4 regions of the Burkholderia sp. BCC0397 genome follow, and region 3 is predicted to be linked to each of the others. Evidence: predicted binding sites of a transcription regulator. Region 3 holds the regulator's gene; each other region holds the start of a gene.
What was found. Region 3 encodes FNR, which switches genes on or off when oxygen is low (the NO sensors DNR and NnrR bind a similar motif). Its sites were predicted from a motif close to TTGATNNNNATCAA; they were not measured.

Region 1: clpB (ATP-dependent chaperone ClpB) is a predicted target of FNR. The motif match lies at 1,787-1,800, and genes of this name have one in related genera.
Region 2: HWX03_RS33155 (universal stress protein) is a predicted target of FNR. The motif match lies at 2,046-2,059, and genes of this name have one in related genera.
Region 4: HWX03_RS34005 (PAS domain-containing methyl-accepting chemotaxis protein) is a predicted target of FNR. The motif match lies at 1,974-1,987, and genes of this name have one in related genera.

What each region holds. Positions count from the first base shown of each region.
Region 1 covers NZ_CADFDL010000002.1:1,044,588-1,048,773, reverse strand. Annotated here, with positions in the region: gene clpB (ATP-dependent chaperone ClpB) at 1-1,714, opposite strand, end outside; gene HWX03_RS09630 (Rrf2 family transcriptional regulator) at 1,876-2,394, opposite strand; gene HWX03_RS09625 (group III truncated hemoglobin) at 2,637-3,197, shown strand; gene HWX03_RS09620 (molybdenum cofactor biosynthesis protein MoaE) at 3,261-3,737, opposite strand; gene moaD (molybdopterin converting factor subunit 1) at 3,797-4,054, opposite strand; gene glp (gephyrin-like molybdotransferase Glp) at 4,074-4,186, opposite strand, start outside.
Region 2 covers NZ_CADFDL010000017.1:156,011-160,196, reverse strand. Annotated here, with positions in the region: gene HWX03_RS33165 (3-deoxy-D-arabino-heptulosonate 7-phosphate synthase) at 1-1,048, opposite strand, end outside; gene HWX03_RS33160 (fumarylacetoacetate hydrolase family protein) at 1,083-1,844, opposite strand; gene HWX03_RS33155 (universal stress protein) at 2,142-2,621, shown strand; gene HWX03_RS33150 (DUF2964 family protein) at 2,638-2,829, shown strand; gene HWX03_RS33145 (tetratricopeptide repeat protein) at 2,910-4,091, opposite strand.
Region 3 covers NZ_CADFDL010000022.1:71,138-75,323, reverse strand. Annotated here, with positions in the region: gene HWX03_RS35995 (LysE/ArgO family amino acid transporter) at 1-217, opposite strand, end outside; gene HWX03_RS35990 (LysR family transcriptional regulator ArgP) at 328-1,221, shown strand; gene fnr (fumarate/nitrate reduction transcriptional regulator Fnr) at 1,270-2,016, opposite strand; gene HWX03_RS35980 (universal stress protein) at 2,120-2,587, opposite strand; gene HWX03_RS35975 (DUF3005 domain-containing protein) at 3,072-3,479, opposite strand; gene HWX03_RS35970 (hypothetical protein) at 3,758-3,991, shown strand; gene epsC (serine O-acetyltransferase EpsC) at 4,128-4,186, shown strand, end outside.
Region 4 covers NZ_CADFDL010000019.1:32,862-37,047, reverse strand. Annotated here, with positions in the region: gene pcaF (3-oxoadipyl-CoA thiolase) at 1-361, shown strand, start outside; gene HWX03_RS34020 (DUF523 domain-containing protein) at 461-988, opposite strand; gene HWX03_RS34015 (GNAT family N-acetyltransferase) at 1,063-1,623, opposite strand; partial or broken gene HWX03_RS34010 (SAM-dependent methyltransferase) at 1,707-1,838, opposite strand; gene HWX03_RS34005 (PAS domain-containing methyl-accepting chemotaxis protein) at 2,150-3,694, shown strand; gene HWX03_RS34000 (PAS domain-containing methyl-accepting chemotaxis protein) at 4,106-4,186, shown strand, end outside.

The DNA.
Region 1 (4,186 bases), on a different contig from region 3:
GCTTTTCCTCGATGTGCAGCAGCTTCTCGCGTTCGCCCTGCATCATCCGCGACACGGGAATGCCCGTCGAACGCGACACGACTTCCGCGATTTCCTCGGCGCCGACCTGCGTGCGCAGCAGGCGCGGGCGCGTCGGGTTGTGCTGCTCCTGCTCTTCCGCCTGCGTGACCTGCTTCAGCTGTGCCTCGAGCTGCGGCAGCTTGCCGTACTGCAGCTCGGCGACCTTCTCCAGCTTGCCTTCACGCTGCAGGCGCGCGATGTCCGCCCGCACCTTCTCGATCTCTTCCTTGAGCTGCGCGCTGCCCTGCACCGCCGCCTTCTCGGCGGTCCAGATCTCTTCGAGATCCGAATACTCGCGGCCGAGGCGGTCGATCTCTTCCTCGATCAGTTGCAGGCGCTTCTGCGACGCTTCGTCCTGCTCCTTCTTCACGGCTTCGCGCTCGATCTTCAGCTGGATCAGACGACGGTCGAGCTTGTCCATCTCTTCGGGCTTCGAATCGATTTCCATCTTGATCTTCGAAGCGGCTTCGTCGATCAGGTCGATGGCCTTGTCGGGCAGGAAGCGGTCGGTGATGTAGCGATGCGACAGCTCGGCCGCGGCGACGATCGCCGGGTCGGTGATGTCGACACCGTGGTGCAGTTCGTACTTCTCCTGCAGCCCGCGCAGGATCGCGATCGTCGCCTCGACGCTCGGCTCGTCGACGAGCACCTTCTGGAAGCGGCGTTCGAGCGCGGCGTCCTTCTCGATGTACTTGCGGTATTCGTCGAGCGTGGTCGCACCGATGCAGTGCAGCTCGCCGCGCGACAGCGCCGGCTTCAGCATGTTGCCCGCATCCATCGCGCCTTCGGCCTTGCCCGCGCCGACCATCGTGTGGATCTCGTCGATGAAGACGATCGTCCGGCCTTCGTCCTTCGCGATGTCGTTGAGCACGGCCTTCAGGCGTTCCTCGAACTCGCCGCGATACTTCGCACCGGCGAGCAGCGCGGCCATGTCGAGCGACAGCACGCGCTTGCCCTTCAGCGTCTCGGGCACTTCGCCGTTGACGATCCGCTGCGCGAGCCCTTCGACGATCGCGGTCTTGCCGACGCCCGGCTCGCCGATCAACACCGGGTTGTTCTTGGTGCGGCGCTGCAGGATCTGGATCGAGCGGCGGATTTCGTCGTCGCGGCCGATCACCGGATCGAGCTTGCCCGCGCGGGCGCGCTCGGTCAGGTCGACCGTGTATTTCTTCAGCGCCTCGCGTTGGCTTTCCGCATCCTGGCTGTGCACCTGCGAGCCGCCGCGCACCGCGGCGATCGCGGCTTCGAGCGACTTGCGCGTGAGACCGTGCTGGCGTGCGAGCTTGCCGGCCTCGCCCTTGTCGTCGGACACGGCGAGCAGGAACATCTCGCTCGCGATGAACGTGTCGTTGAGCTTCTGCGCTTCCTTGTCGGCCTGATTCAGCAGCCCGGCCAACTCACGGCCGATCTGGATGTCGCCGCCCGTGCCCGTCACTTGCGGCAGGCGCGAAATGGCTTCGTTCAGCGCGCCTTGCAGCGCCTGCACGTGAACGCCCGCACGCGACATCAGCGAGCGGGCCGAGCCGTCCTGCTGCGCGACCAGCGCCGCGAGTACGTGAACGGGTTCGATGTATTGATTGTCGCGGCCTGCCGCAAGGCTTTGCGCGTCCGCGAGTGCTTCCTGGAACTTGGTGGTGAGCTTGTCGATTCTCATTTAGTCGAGACCTCCAATTTTCGATTAACACCAAGATGAGGATGGTTATGCGGCTTTCAAGCGAAATTCGGGTTGATTCAGCGCAAAAATTGCCGGATCGCCTGAGAACGGCCCGGCGGCGTGCTGGGGTGGGCGCGAAGTGGGCGCGCGGCGCCTGCGTGTCAGTTGGCCTTGGACGACGGCTCGGCGGCTGCCGGCGCGTCGTCCGGCACCGGCGCGGCACGCACGAGCGCGACCGGACGGATGCCGAGCAGCGCCGCGAGCGGAGAGGCGGGCTCGGCCAGTTCGCCGAGCGTATGACGATCGAGTTCCGCGAAGAACGCATCGCGCGCGGCCGCCAGCACGCCCTTCAGCCGGCACTGCGGCTCGATCACGCAGCCGCGCGACTCGCCGCCGTCGGGCGAAAAGCAGCCGACCAGCGCGAAGTCGTTTTCGGTCGCCCGCACGACCTGGCCGACCGTCAGTTGCAGCGAATCGGCAAACAGCCGCAACCCGCCGTTGCGGCCGCGAACGGTGTCGACCCAGCCCAGCTCGCCGAGCTGCTGGACGACTTTCATCAGATGGTTCTTCGAGATGCCGTAGGCGTCCGAGATCTCCTGGATCGTCGCCAGCCCCTCGCCGCGCACGGCCAGGTACAGCATCACGCGCAGCGAATAGTCGGTGTAGTCGGTGAGTCTCATGAGCGAATACGGAAAAGATCGATCGTGCCCCGATGACGTGAGCCGGGCGGATCGCGATGCGTGCAGGGCCGATGGAGGGTGCCGTGGCACAGCCCCAGGTTGCCGGGATCGCGTGCGCACAATAAGATGCGTGATATTTACACGTTTTCCAGGGGTTATAGGACGCTATTTTGCGTCAAAATCCGGCCGGCGTCCTGCGCGTCGCCCGCGCCGCCGCCCCGATCCACCGGCCCCTTTTCGTCATGACTGCCCTGCCCGCCTCGCCCGAACCCGCACCGGCCCGCCCCCGCGACGCCGAGCCGACCGAAGACAACATCCGCGATCTCGTCTACGCGTTCTACGACCGCGTGCGCGCCGATCCGCTGCTCGGGCCCGTGTTCGACGCGAAGCTGGCCGGCCGCTGGGACGATCATCTGCCGAAGATGGTGACGTTCTGGTCGAGCCTCGTGCTCGGCACCAAGGGCTATCGCGGCAACGTGCAGCAGGCGCACCAGCCGCTCGACGGGATCGAACCGGCCCATTTCAGCCGCTGGCTGTCGCTGTTCCTGAGGACCGTCGAGGCGCGCTACGCGCCGCCCGCGGCGATCCGTTTCATGGAGCCCGCGCTGCGGATCGCGCAGAGCCTGCAGTTGAGCCGGTTCGGTTGGGACTACCGGATTCCGCCCGAGCAGCAGGCGCTGCTCGACGCGATCGCACCGCGCCGCCGCGACGCGGGCGACGATCCGCATGCGTTGCCGTCGCGCGCCCGCGGCGAGCCGTTTCCGACCAAGATCATCGGGCGCAGCGTCGACCCGGACGCGTAACGCCCGTCACGCGCGACGACGGCACGCATGCGGCACATCGCCGCATCGTCCCGCGCGCCGCGCTCAGCGCGGCGTGTTGCCCGACTCGACGCCCCAGCGCGCGAGCGCGGCGTCGTCGGTACTGCGCGCATCGACCCAGCGCTCGCCGTCCGGCGTCGTTTCCTTCTTCCAGAACGGCGCTTCGGTCTTCAGATAGTCCATCACGAACTCGCACGACGCGAACGCATCGCCGCGGTGCGACGCGACCGTCGCGACCATCACGATCTGGTCGAGCGGCAGCAGCCTGCCGACGCGATGCACGATCGCGACGTCGATGCCCGGCCAGCGCCGGCCGGCCTCGGCCGCGATCTTCTCGAGCGCCTTCTCGGTCATTCCCGGATAGTGCTCGAGCTCCATCGCGGCGACCGCATCGCCTTCGTTCAGGTCGCGCACCGTGCCGACGAAGCACGCGACCGCCCCGATCTTCGGGTTGCGCGCACGCAATGCCGCCACTTCGGCATTCAAATCGAAATCGTCCGTCTGGACTCGTATCGTTGCCATCACCGGTCCCTGTCGACCGGAGTTGGCGCTTCAGCGCTTACTCCGGTCCCATGCAAAGCTCAACCGCCCGTCACCGGCGGGAAAAACGCGACCTCGCAGCCTTCGGTGAGCCGCGTGTCGGGGTCGGTCATCTCGTGGTTGCAGGCCATCCGCAATGCGCGCCCTTCGGCGAGCGTGTCGGCCCACGCGCCGCCGCGCACGCGCAGCCACGCGCGCACGTCGCCGACGGTCGTCACGCTGTCCGGCACGTTGGCTTCTTCGTCGGCCACGCCCAGTGCTTCACGCACGCTTGCAAAAAATTTCAGCTGAATCTTCATGGTTCGGGAAGCCGTCGCGTTACGACAGCAATTCGGAAAACGGAATGAAACGCACGGTCTCGCCAGCGCTGATCGCGTGCTGCGGCGGATTGTCGATCAGGCCGTCGCCCCAGACCGTCGACGTGAGCACGG
Region 2 (4,186 bases), on a different contig from region 3:
CGCGCACCGTGCCCTGGTGCGTCTCGAATGCATAGACCGTGTCGGGCGCCGCCTGCGCGAGCAGGTTCAGGCCGCGCAGCAGGCGCGGCAGATCGGTCGTCGCGGCATCCGCGGAGGCCTTCGCTTCGACGAGAAAGCGCACGTTCCACGCGGGCGCCGGGTCGCTGCCGCGCGCGCGCTCGAGCAGGATCGCGTCCCATTCGGTTTTCGCGCGGTCGTGCCGGCCCGGGATCGACGAAGGCACGCGCATCGACGTGACCACGCGGTAGGTGCGTTGCTCGTCCACCGCGTCGAGCCTGCGCGCCAGTGCGTCGAGCGCCTGCGCCGCCAGCGCCTCGACGGCCGCGCCGCGCTGCTGGGACGCGGCGCCCTGCGCGACGGCGACCGTGCTGCCGACGAGCGGGCCCTGGCGGACCCACAGCGCGCGGTAGCGACGGACGTCCTCGTCCGCGGCCAGTGCATCGAGCCGCAGCATGCGTTCGAGCGCGGGGCTGTCCTTGAGCTTGACGATGTCCTGCTCGAACGCTTCGTCGATCGCCATCTCGGGCAGCGCGAGCAGTTGCGCGAGCGCGGCATGTAGCTCGGCCCAGGACGTCGCGGTCGCGGCCGCATGCAGGCGCGCGAGGCCGTCGCGTTGCCAGGCCTGTGCGCTGCGCTCGAGCTTGGCCGGGTGCGCGATCGCATTGACGGCCGAGTGGAGCGCGCGCCGGTCCTGCTCGGCGTGCGCGGACAGCGACGCGTATTCGCGCACGTTCGGCGCATCGTGACGCAGCACCGAGGCCTGGAACGACGGATCGCCGGATGACGGATTCATCGCGTCGCGGATCATCCGTGCGAGCGCATCGATGAAGCGCTGCCGCAAGTCGGCGCCGGGAGCGTGGCCGTCCGCCCGCATCCGGCGCGCTTCCTCGATCACGATCGCCAGCGCGGTGGCCGGGTTCGTCGCGGCGGTCAGCGACGACGCGCGGTCGAGCGGCGGCAGCCGGTAACGGCGCGCGACCGTGCGCAGGGTGGCGTCGAGCAGGGCGGGCAGCGGTGTCAGCGACATGGCGGGTTCGGGCGTGAAAGTGTGACCTGACCCGTCACGCGGTCAACGTCACCGACAGGCTGCCAAGCTCGCCGAAGCGCACCGTCAGCACATCGCCGAGCGGCACGTCGATCGCGCCCGCATACGAGCCGGTCGTCACGATCTGGCCGGCGCGCACCGCATCGCCGCGCGACGCGAGGAAATTGACGAGCCACACCAGCGGCTTCAGCGGATCGCCGTCCGGATGGCGGCCGTCGATCGTGCGGTTCAGCGCGCCTTCGAACGACAGCGCCAGCGTCGCGAGCGGCAGGTTCAATCCGTCGGGCACGACCGGGCCGACGCACAGCCCCTGGTTGAATTGCCCGTCGGCCAGCAGCTCGAACTTCGACGCGCGCGCCGGCTCCGCATAGCGGCAGCCAAGTATCTCGAGCACGAGGCGTACTTCGCGGATCGCCGCGCGCAAGTCGCCTTCGTCATACGGCTGCTCGCGCGCGGGCAGGTCGCGATCGAGCACGAATGCGATTTCCGGTTCGATCCGCACGATCGGGCCGCCGACGACGCGGTACGGCGCATCGGCTTCGCGGATCGTCGACGCGAAGATCGGCGCGAGGATCACGCGATCGGGCGGCGGCAGCGCGCATTTCCATCCGCCGACGGGTTCGCCGAGCAGGTCGGCCACGCGCTGCTGGATCGCGAGCGCGGTGTCGATGTCGTCGGGGCGCAGTGCATCGGGCAACAGCGGGCCGGGCGAGCCGGCATGGCGGGCGGCGACGAGATGCTGGGCGGCGCCGTCCACGCGTTCGGTAGTCGTTGTCATGTCGGTTGAGCGAGTTGAAAGTGGGACCGGCAAAAAAGGGCCGGACGAAAGTCGCATAGTCGATGATAGCGCCTTCGGCGCGATGGCCGCTCGAAAGCGCATCGGCGCACGCATTGCCGGCCCGGTTCGCGGCCTTGCCGACGACGCAAGCTTTCCCCTTCCCGTCGCGCCGTTTTGCCGCATGTGCGGTCGCCGCCAGGCTTGACCGCCGTCAATATTCAAACCCGCCGTCGGCCGATGATGGAGACATGGCCGTGCGCGACAGTGCGCGCGGCAACTCACCCCAGCGAGGTTCGCATGTACGAGAAGATCATGGTGGCCGTCGACGGCAGCGCGTCGTCGAGACAGGCGCTGGCCGAGGCCGTGAAGGTGGCGCTGGCGGGCGACACGCACGTCAGCGTCGTGTATGTGGTCGACAAGTCGGTGCTGTTCACGTATGCCGGCCGGCTCGATCCGCACGCGCTCGTCGAGGAAATCCGCGACGACGGGCGCAAGGTGCTGCGCGAAGCCGAACAGATCATCGCGCTGGCCGGCGCGAAGGGCGAAGCCGAACTGGTCGAGACCGAGAGCATCGGCGAAGACATCGCGGAACGCCTGCAACGCTACGTGAAGGAACGCGGGATCGATCTCGCGGTGGTCGGTACGCACGGGCGGCGCGGCATCCGGCGCGTGCTGCTCGGCAGCGTCGCCGAGCGTTTCGTGCGCGGCGCGAAGTGCCCGGTGCTGCTGATTCGCGGCGACGACGCGGACGCGCCGGTCGCCGCGGCCGCGGCATGATGCGGCGGCGCGCGCGATGATACGCCGCCAGTACCGCATCGTCGTCGCGGCGATCGCCGTGTTCGTGTCGCTCGCCGGGATGATGGCCGTCGTGACGGGCCTGCTGTTCGACGCGGCGACGGCGCTGCGCGGCGGCGCCCTCGCGTTGATCGTCGGCGTGGCCGGCTTCGTCGTGATGCTGAACCCGGGGCCGAAAGGCGAGGAGTGACCCATGGGCGAGGCGGCGGCGCACGTCCGGCCACGATTTCGCGACGACCGGCGACAGCCGTTGCCCCGCCGCGAGTTCGCCTAGTCGCTGGTCGTCGTCGGCGTCTTCGTGCCGTCCTGCCCGATCTGAATCATCAGTCGCTTCAACGTTTCCGCCAGCTCGGCGTTCTGCGGCTGAAGCTTCCCTGCCTGCGCGAACGCATCGCGCGCTTCATCCTGGCGTCCCAGCTTCCACAGCACTTCGCCCTTGTGCGCCAACCCGGTCGCACGGGCTTCGCGTGCGTCGCCGTCGCCGTCTTTCTTCGCGAAGATCGCGATCGAGCGGTCGAACCACGCGAGTGCTTCGTCGTTGCGGCCGAGGCGATACAGCGCCCAGCCCTTGCTGTCGAGCGCATACGGATCGTCCGGCGATTGCGCGAGATGCGCGTCGATCATCGCGAGCCCACGGTCGACCTCGACGCCCGCATCGGCGAGCCGATAGCCGATATCGTTCAGGCGATCGTCGGGAATCCTGTCGAGATCGAGCACGGCGGCCACGCGGCTCGCGTCGCGTTCGGCGATCGCGAGCGACAGCAGCTTGGCGACGATCTGCCGCCGCAATTCGCTGCTGATCCGGTCACCGTTGGCGACCAGCGTGCCGAGGTACTGCGTATACAGGTCCGGTGCGCCGGGGACGTTCGTGCTGTTCGCGATGGTCAGGCCCGGGCCCGCGCACCAGTCGGTATCGGCAGAGCCGGCCAGCGTGCCGACGTAGAGATCGACGTTCCTCGGCGTGCGCGACTGCGCGTAGTGGGTGTAGCCGTTCGCATCCGAATAGCCGCACGCCAGATATTCGTTATTCACGTCCAGCACGTACGGGACGTGGCCGAGCGTCGCCGTGCCGCCCGGGTCGACCAGCCGGAACGATTCGCCCAGGTCGCCGTCGCCGACGATCGCGTTGAACACCCATTGCTTCTGAGGATGCAATTTCGGCAGGCGGATCCTGGCCGTGCGGCCGGCCGCGTCCGTCGTGCCGAAAATCACGCTGTCGTGCTGATCCGGCTTGACGGGCAGCCCCGCGATTACCTGGCCGGGCAGGAACAGCCGATAGCGCGCGTTCGGCAGCGGCTGTTGCGTGGCCGGGTCGCGCAGCACGAATTGATGAACGTAAGCCCCTTTGCCGAACGAAGCCGTCGGCGCGACGTAGGTGCGTGCGTGGGCGGCGGGCAGGGTAATGCAGCTCAAGGCCGCGGCAACGAGCGTGGCGAGAAGTCGGGATGTCATGAATTTGCAGTTCTTATCGGTAGAGGTTTTTATTGTTCGACGGCCGGAAATACACGGAACGAATCGCACGGCTTTTAATAAACGACAGGCGCCGG
Region 3 (4,186 bases):
CCGCATGGACGAAGGTCGGATAGCGTTCGACGAGCACCGATGCGCCGCCGACGCCCGCGCCGATCAGGATCATGTCGGACACCGCGCACAGCAGCACGATCTTGCCGACATGCGAGCGCATGATGCCTTGCCGGAGCACGAACGCGTTCTGCGCGCCGATGGTGACGATGAGCGACGCACACAGTGCGGCGCCGTGGGAAAAAGCGAGCCAGTTCATGATGAGGGACAGCCGTGGAAGCAGTAGACGAATGAATCGGGTAGCGCTAGTCTGCGATCGGCAGGGGAATAAGAGAAGCTAAATCACCTAATGCAGATTAAGGAAATCTAATGCTCGACTACGCGTTGCTCGATGCCCTCGCGGCCGTGATCCGGCACGGTTCGTTCGAGCGGGCGGCCAAGGAGCTGAATGTCACGCCGTCGGCGGTGTCGCAGCGCGTGAAGCTGCTGGAGGAGCGGGTCGGCAGCGTGCTCGTCAAGCGCGGGCAGCCGTGTGTCGCGACCACCTCGGGCGCGCTGCTGTGCCGGCATACCGAACGCGTGCAGTTGCTGGAAGCCGAACTGGGCGGCCGAATGCCCGCATTGCCGGGCCAGATCGCGAGCGCGTGGCCGACGTTGCGCGTGGCCGTCAACGACGACAGCGTCGCGACGTGGTTCATCGACGCGGTCGGGCCGTTCTGCACGGAGCGCGAGACGCTGCTCGACCTCGTGATCGACGATCAGGATTACACGGCCTCGCGCATCCGCGACGGCAGCGTGCAGGGCGCCGTGACCGCGCAGGCCGAGCCGATCCAGGGATGCCGGTCGGAGCGGCTCGGGCGGATCCGCTATCGCGCGGTGTGCTCGCCGGCGTTCTACGCACGTTATTTCGACGCGGGGATTACGCGCGATGCGCTGCGCCGCGCGCCATGCGTGATGTTCAATCCGAAGGACGGCTTGCAGGCGCGCTTCATTCGGCGCGTGACGCGCGCGGATCTCGATCCGCCGCAGCACTGGATACCGCACGTCGCGGGCTATCTGCGCGCGTGCGAAACGGGATTGGGATGGGGGATGTGCCCGGACCGGATGGTCGACCGCCAACTGGCGGCAGGTGAATTGATCGACATGTCGCGCGGGCGAACCATCGACATCGATCTGTACTGGCAGAGCTGGCGTCTGTCGATCGGCTGGCTCGACGATTTCAGCGCGGCGCTGAAGGCGCGTGCCGCGCTGTTTCTCGATTGACCGGCGAGGTGATGCAAGCGGCGTGCGACGGGCGCGCGCCGTGCGGGGTCAGAGGTGCTGCAGGCCGTCGAAGTCGACGATCTGCACGTGGCGGCCCTGCATTTCGATCAGGCCGCGCTTCTGGAATTTCGACAGCGTGCGGCTGACCGTTTCGAGCGTCATGCCGAGATAGCTGCCGATGTCCTCGCGCGTCATCCGCAGGTTGAATTCCGACGGCGAGTAGCCGCGCTTCAGGTAGCGCGACGAGACGTCGAGCAGGAAAGCGGCGACGCGCTCTTCGGCATTCAGCGAGCCGAGCAGCATCGTTTGCGACGTTTCGCGCACGATCTGTTCGCTCATCAGCTTGTGCATGCGCAACTGCATCGAGCCGGCTTCCGAGCATAACGCCTTGAGCGCGCTGTACGGAATCACGCAGACCGAGCTGTCTTCCAGCGCGACCGCGGTGCGCGGATGCGTATCGTCGCAGATGCCGTCGAGGCCGAGCGCTTCGCCGGCGAGGTGCAGGCCCGTGACCTGTTCGCGGCCGTCGTGGCGCGTCGCGACGGTTTTCAGCGAACCCGAGCGCACCGCGTACAGGTTGTCGAATGCGTCGCCTTCGCGGAACAGCGCTTCGCCGCGCTTGACCGGGCGTGCCGCGCAGATGACCGACTCGAGGCGGCTGAGCGCTTCGGGCGCCAGGCCCTGCGGCATGCACAGATGCCGCATCGCGCACGACGAGCAGTGCGGGGCCTGACGGGGAGCCCAGCTAGCGGCATGGGGCGTGGCGGCAGGGCGGGTGGCGACGGGCGTCAGCATGATCGTTTACTCCGGCGTTGAATCGACGAAATCATTGTCCCACCGCAAGTTGCCGCTGTCGGGTGACAAAACGTCGCGACCGGCCGCGCCTGCCGAACGCCGCTCAGGCAGCCGGCTCGTCCGCGTTGGCGGCCGCCGGAATCAGCAGCACGGGCAGCGTCGCGTGGCGCACGCACTGTTCGGCGATGCTGCCGAGCACGAGGCGGCGGAAGCCGCGGCGGCCGTGCGTGCCGAGCACGAGCAGATCGGCGCCGAACGCTTTCGCGCCATCGAGGATCAGCGACGATACGTCGTTGAGCGACGTCGCTTCGTTCAGCCGCGTTTCGCCTTTCACGCCGGCGGCCTGCATCAGCTTCGCGAAATCCTGCGCGAGCGTGTTGCCCTGCGCGACGAGCTGATCGCGCAGCACGGACGGATCGTAGCCGGGCACGTTGTAGTAGATCGCGGCGTTCTCGACGACGTAGAACGGCTGCAGCTCCGCGCCGTGCGCTTTCGCGAGCGTCAGCGCGGCATCGAACGCATGGCGGGACGTGTCGCTGCCGTCGACGGCAACCAGAATACGTTTGTACATAGTGTCTCCGAGTGGCGGGTTGAAACGAAGTCGGCCGGATGGCCGATCGGGCTGAGCAATGCGCGATGCTGCGAGGCAGAGTAAACCAACGGGCACGATCGTGCAGCGAGATACCCGCCGTGCCGCGCAGCCGCGCGATTTCTGTGGATGACGTGCGTGGCCATGCGCGCGACGCATGCTGCATTGCGCGATGTGCGTCGTGTGTTCGGCGCGCGCATCGACCCGGCACGGCAAGCAAGTCGATGCGCCTCACGTATCGCCATTCAATCGCAACTGCGCCGTGGCGCCATGACTTCGGTCAACGCATGTGCGTCGATGCGATGCACGGCATGCATGACGGCGAATGCCCATGCCCATGCGCGGAGTCATTCGCTCCGGCACCGTGCGAGCGAGTATCGGTGCGCGGTTGAATCGCGCGCGCCGATTCACCGTCATCGACCCATGGCGATTCCCAAACGAACGATCGATTCAAACGCCGCGCCGGCTATCCCGGCACGACCGTCAACTCGATGATGCGCTCCGGCCGGCGGCTGTGGCCGGGCCAGTACGCGCTGCCGTACATCCGGTGAACGGGACCGAACGGCGCGTCGCCCGCAGGCGGCGCGGCGAAGCCTTTCTCGATCACCCTGTAGCCGGCGCGCAACGCGAACATCGGATGATTGCCGTCGGGGCGGCTGTCGAACCCGGCGAGCCCGTCGCCGGCTTCCGGCATCGCGTTGACGAGCGACGCGTTGCTGCGCGTGATCTGGTCGGGCGAAATCGGCCCGGCCCCGGCGAGGCGCGACGCTTCGCGGTTCTTGCCGTCGGTGTCGACCGTGCTGTCGTGCGTGTCGTCGTTGTCGAGTTCGATGCTGCGCGGATGCGCACGCGCGGTTTGAGCGGATGATTCCATCGCGGCTCTCCTGGCGGCGACACGCTCCGGATCGAAGCAAATCCCGTTCCGGGCACGACGGGAAAAGGCGCGCGGGCGATCGCCGCGGTCGCGCGACGCGCACTGATTTGTCATGATTTATTTCAGCTAGAAGACGCGTTTTCTACAGAGTATGATTCTTTTCCTGCGAAGCGGCGACAGGGGATGGAGTCTCGCCGCCTCTGCCCGCGCCGGGGCGCCGCAGCACCCTTAAAGACGGGTAGTGAACAACAAAGCAAGGGACTAGAGGTGGCGGATTCATGCAAGCGACTACTGCCTTCACGCACCGCGGTTATCTGTTGAATTGCGCGCCCGCACGCGCCAGCGACGGTTCATTCAAGCCCTATGTCGTGATCTCCCGATCGAGCGACGGGGAGCTCGTGGCGAACCGGTTTTTTCCGATCGAGCTCCAGTTCAACGACGAAGGCGACGCGATCGCGCACGCGCGCGACTGGGCCGTGCGCTGGATCGACGCAAGCAGCATCTCGAAGTGAGCCGTCGTATTCGAACAGCGTCGGCCGTCCGGCCGATCCCCGGGGGGCCGCTCCCCGACAAAAAACGCGGTAATCTTGCGGAACCCGTCACTTTATTAGCGGCCGTGCAACCGAGCGCGGCTGCCCGCATTGGCTTATGTCGACATCACCCGCCCGTCAGTGGGGCCTCGAAGAAATCGTCGCCGGCTTGCGCGA
Region 4 (4,186 bases), on a different contig from region 3:
GCTCGGGATCGCGACGGCCGGCGTCGCGCCGCGCGTGATGGGCATCGGCCCCGCGCCGGCCACGCAGAAGCTGCTCGCGCGGCTCGGGATGACGATCGACCAGTTCGACGTGATCGAGCTGAACGAGGCGTTCGCGTCTCAGGGCCTCGCGGTGCTGCGCATGCTCGGCGTCGCCGACGACGATCCGCGCGTGAACCCGAACGGCGGCGCGATCGCGCTCGGCCACCCGCTCGGCGCATCGGGTGCGCGCCTCGTGACGACCGCGATGTACCAGTTGCATCGCACGAACGGCCGTTTTGCGCTGTGCACGATGTGCATCGGCGTCGGTCAGGGCATCGCGATCGCGATCGAACGCGTCTGAGCGGCGTGATGCGGTGAAGCGGCGGATACGCGCCGCTTTGCCGCTACGCTGTGTCCGCCGCGATGGGCGGCACGAGGTGTCTCGTGCTGCCCATCGTCGTTAACCGGCCTGCGACAGTTGCCTGAGGCGCGCGTCGAGCGCGTCGATCTCGGTATCCGCGAACACCTCGATGCCATGCTCGCGCAGCAGCGCCGCGGTGACACCGGCGCCCGCGTGCCGCCGGCTTTCGAAACTTCCGTCGTAAATGAATGTGCTGCCGCACGACGGGCTGCCGTCGGCGAGGATCGCGAAGCGGCAGTCGTGTGCCTGCGCGAGGGCCAGCGCGGTTTGCGCGCCGGCAACGAACGGCGCCGTCACGTCAGCGCCGTTCACGTCGACGATGCGTGCGTGCCCCGCCAGAACCTGCTGCCCCGATGCGCCACCGGCGATCTCGGCAGGCGGGCGCGGCACGCTGAAGCCGCCCGCGAGTTCCGGGCAGACCGCCACGAGACGCCCTTCGCGCTGCCACCGTTCGAGTGCCTCGTGCGCGGCGGTTTTCGCCGAGCCGTTGTAACGGACCGGATGGCCGACCACGCACATGCTGACGAGGATCTTCGGCGTGGCGGGCGGTGGCGGGTCATTGTTCAATGTCGCGCTCCGTGACGGCTGATGGCCGCTGTGGCAGAGCGGAAAATTCTACGCTTCATCCGCGTGCCAGGCCGTCAGGCCGTCGGCCCTTCCAGGTGAATGTCCTCGGGTTCCAGCGCGTAAAGCTCGGGATCGGGCGCTGTGCTGACCGTGAAGCCGAGCCGCAGGTAGAAGTCGATCGTGCGCTGCGACGGTGTGGCCGACACGTACAGGCGCTCGGCGCCCATCGCGCGCGCCTGCGCGCGGGCCGCGTGGTAGAGCTGTTCGCCGAGCCCGCAGCCGCGCCAGTCGTGGCTCACGTGCAGGAACTTCAGTTGCAGCATGTCGCGCTGCGGGCCGAGCGGCCGGCTGTCGACGATCGCTGCCGCGACGAGCCGCGCACCGTCGAACCTGCCGAGAAACCAGCCGCCGCGGTCGTGGCAGTCGAGCAGGATCGGCGTGTAGTGATCGGCTTCGCCGTCGGGCCAGCCGGCCACGTCGTAGAACTCGGGCACGAGATGCAGCGCACCGTCGCGCAGCACGTACAGGTGTTCGATGATTTCGCGCCGGTCGATGGTCCACACGAGCGGTACGTCATCGCGGGCAAGCGGGCGGGCCGACAGCGCGTCGCGGTCGGCGGCGGTGCGGCGCGTCATGCGGCCACCCGGTGCGCGGCGATTGCGTACGTCAACGGCAGGCGCGGCATGCCTTCGGGCGGCGCCATCCGGCGGCCGTCCGGTTCGCGTTGTTCCCGAAACCGCGTGGTGCTGCCATTACGGAAAAACGCGGCCTGATCGCCTTGATGGCGGTCATGCGCGACCGTCGCCGTATTCCGGGACAGCCGATTCAGTTCATGCAATGCCTTTTTCATCGAATTTGAATTCAGGTGGAATGGATCAGGATAGGCCAATCGTTTCGCCGCACGCAACGGCTGCGGGCATTGTCGATGCCGTGCGGCGTTTCGTGACAGGCAGATAAACGCGCGCAGTGATTATCGCCGGATTATTTGATCGAAATCATGGTAATGGCCAAGTTGCCTATTTCATGCGCAACGGAATTAAGGTTTTCCGGTGAATTGCCGACAGTAAGGACGAGAGTGTCGTAAAGCGATCAACCGTTTTTCGGCTACTGAGCGCAATTTCAGCGCGGCGCGGACGACAGATCCGCCTTTCGGAGCCTTGCATGCGCAACAACCAGCCCGTTACCCAACAGGAATTCGATTTTCCCGACGACGTCACGCTGATGTCGACGACCGATGCCGACAGCATCATCACCTACGCGAACACGACGTTCGCGCAGGTGAGCGGCTTCTCGAACGAGGAGCTCGTCGGCCAGCCGCACAACGTGGTGCGTCATCCGGACATGCCGAAGGAAGCGTTCGCCGACATGTGGGCGACGCTGCGGCGCGGCGAGCCGTGGACCGCGCTCGTGAAGAACCGCCGCAAGAACGGCGATCACTACTGGGTGCGCGCGAATGCGATTCCGGTGATGCGCAACGGCGCGCCGCAAGGCTACATGTCGGTGCGCACGAAGGCGCCGCACGACGAGAGCCAGGCCGCGGACGCGCTGTATCGCGCGTTTCGCGAAGGCAAGGCCGGCCAGCGCCGGTTCCACAAAGGGCTCGTCATCCGCACCGGGCTGCTGCGGATCGCATCGCTGTCGCAGACGATGTCGGTGCGTGCGCGCGTTCATTCGGCACTGTGCGTGCTGGCGCCGGCGGTCGTCGGCGCGGGTTGGGCCTGCGGGCTGGCCGGCGGCGGGCTCGCGGCGTTTGCCGGCGTGACGGTCGGCGTGGCGGCCGCGGCCGGCTGGTGGCTCGACGCACAGATCGTGCAACCGCTGAAGCGGCTGCATGAACAGGCGCTGAACGTCGCGACCGGCGAGAGCCGGCGCGGCGTGCGGATGAATCGCGTCGACGAGATCGGCATGACGCTGCGCACGCTCAACCAGCTCGGGCTGATGTTCCGTTGGCTCGTCGACGACGTCAGCGAACAGGTGCACAACGTGCAGCGTGCGAGCAACGAGATCGCGCAGGGCAACAGCGACCTGAGCGCGCGCACCGAACAGGCCGCCTCGAGCGTGCAGCAGACGGCCGCGTCGATGGCGGAAATGACGGCGACCGTATCGAGCAATGCGGAGACGGCGCTGCAGGCGAATCAGCTGTCGGTGTCCGCGAGCGATGCGGCCGAGCGCGGCGGGCAGGCGGTGAGCGAGGTCGTCACGACGATGAGCGAGATCACCGACAGCTCGCGCAGGATTGCCGACATCATCGGCGTGATCGACGGCATCGCGTTCCAGACCAACATCCTCGCGCTGAACGCGGCGGTCGAGGCCGCCCGCGCGGGCGAACAGGGGCGCGGTTTCGCGGTGGTGGCCGGCGAAGTGCGGGCACTCGCGCAGCGCAGCGCGAACGCGGCGAAGGAGATCAAGACGCTGATCGGTGCGAGTGTCGAGCGGGTCGAATCGGGCGCGCGGATCGTCGACGGTGCGGGGAAGACGATGGAGGACATCGTCACGCAGGTGAAGCGCGTGTCGGATCTGATTGCCGAGATCAGCTCGTCGACGGCCGAGCAGAGCACGGGTGTCGAGCAGGTCGACCAGGCGGTCGTGCATCTGGACAACATCACGCAGCAGAACGCGGCGCTCGTCGAACAGAGCACGGCGGCATCGGAAAGCCTGAAGCAGCAGGCGACGCGGCTGGTGGATGCGGTGAACGTGTTCAGGTGATGGTTGCAAGAGTGCGCGACGTGCGGGTTCGATCGATGAATCCGGAATGTCGCGCACAGCGCTTATTCAATTTGGCAGATTCAATCGAATGGCGATAAACGAGAAATATTCGTATTCCATATTTTGTCGTTGCGCGTTAAATCGCACCGAAATCATGGTGCGCAATGATCAGACGAATCGCCGGAAAACCGTTGCCCGGCAAGGCATTTCGTTTTATCCGTGAACAAATTATTCGGCAAAAATACGATGATGCATGTTTAATGAATATTTACCCGAATACGGCATAATGTTTTCGCCGAATTTGCCGAAAGCGCAGGAGCCGACTCACACGCATGCGAATCGATCGCCATGCGCGGGGTCTCGAATCAATCGACGAGCGGACGCAAGATCCGTCACCCGGAGCTCCACACCATGCGCAACAACCAGCCCGTCACGCAACGCGAATTCGAATTTGCCGATGATGCGACGCTGATGTCGACGACCGATGCCGAC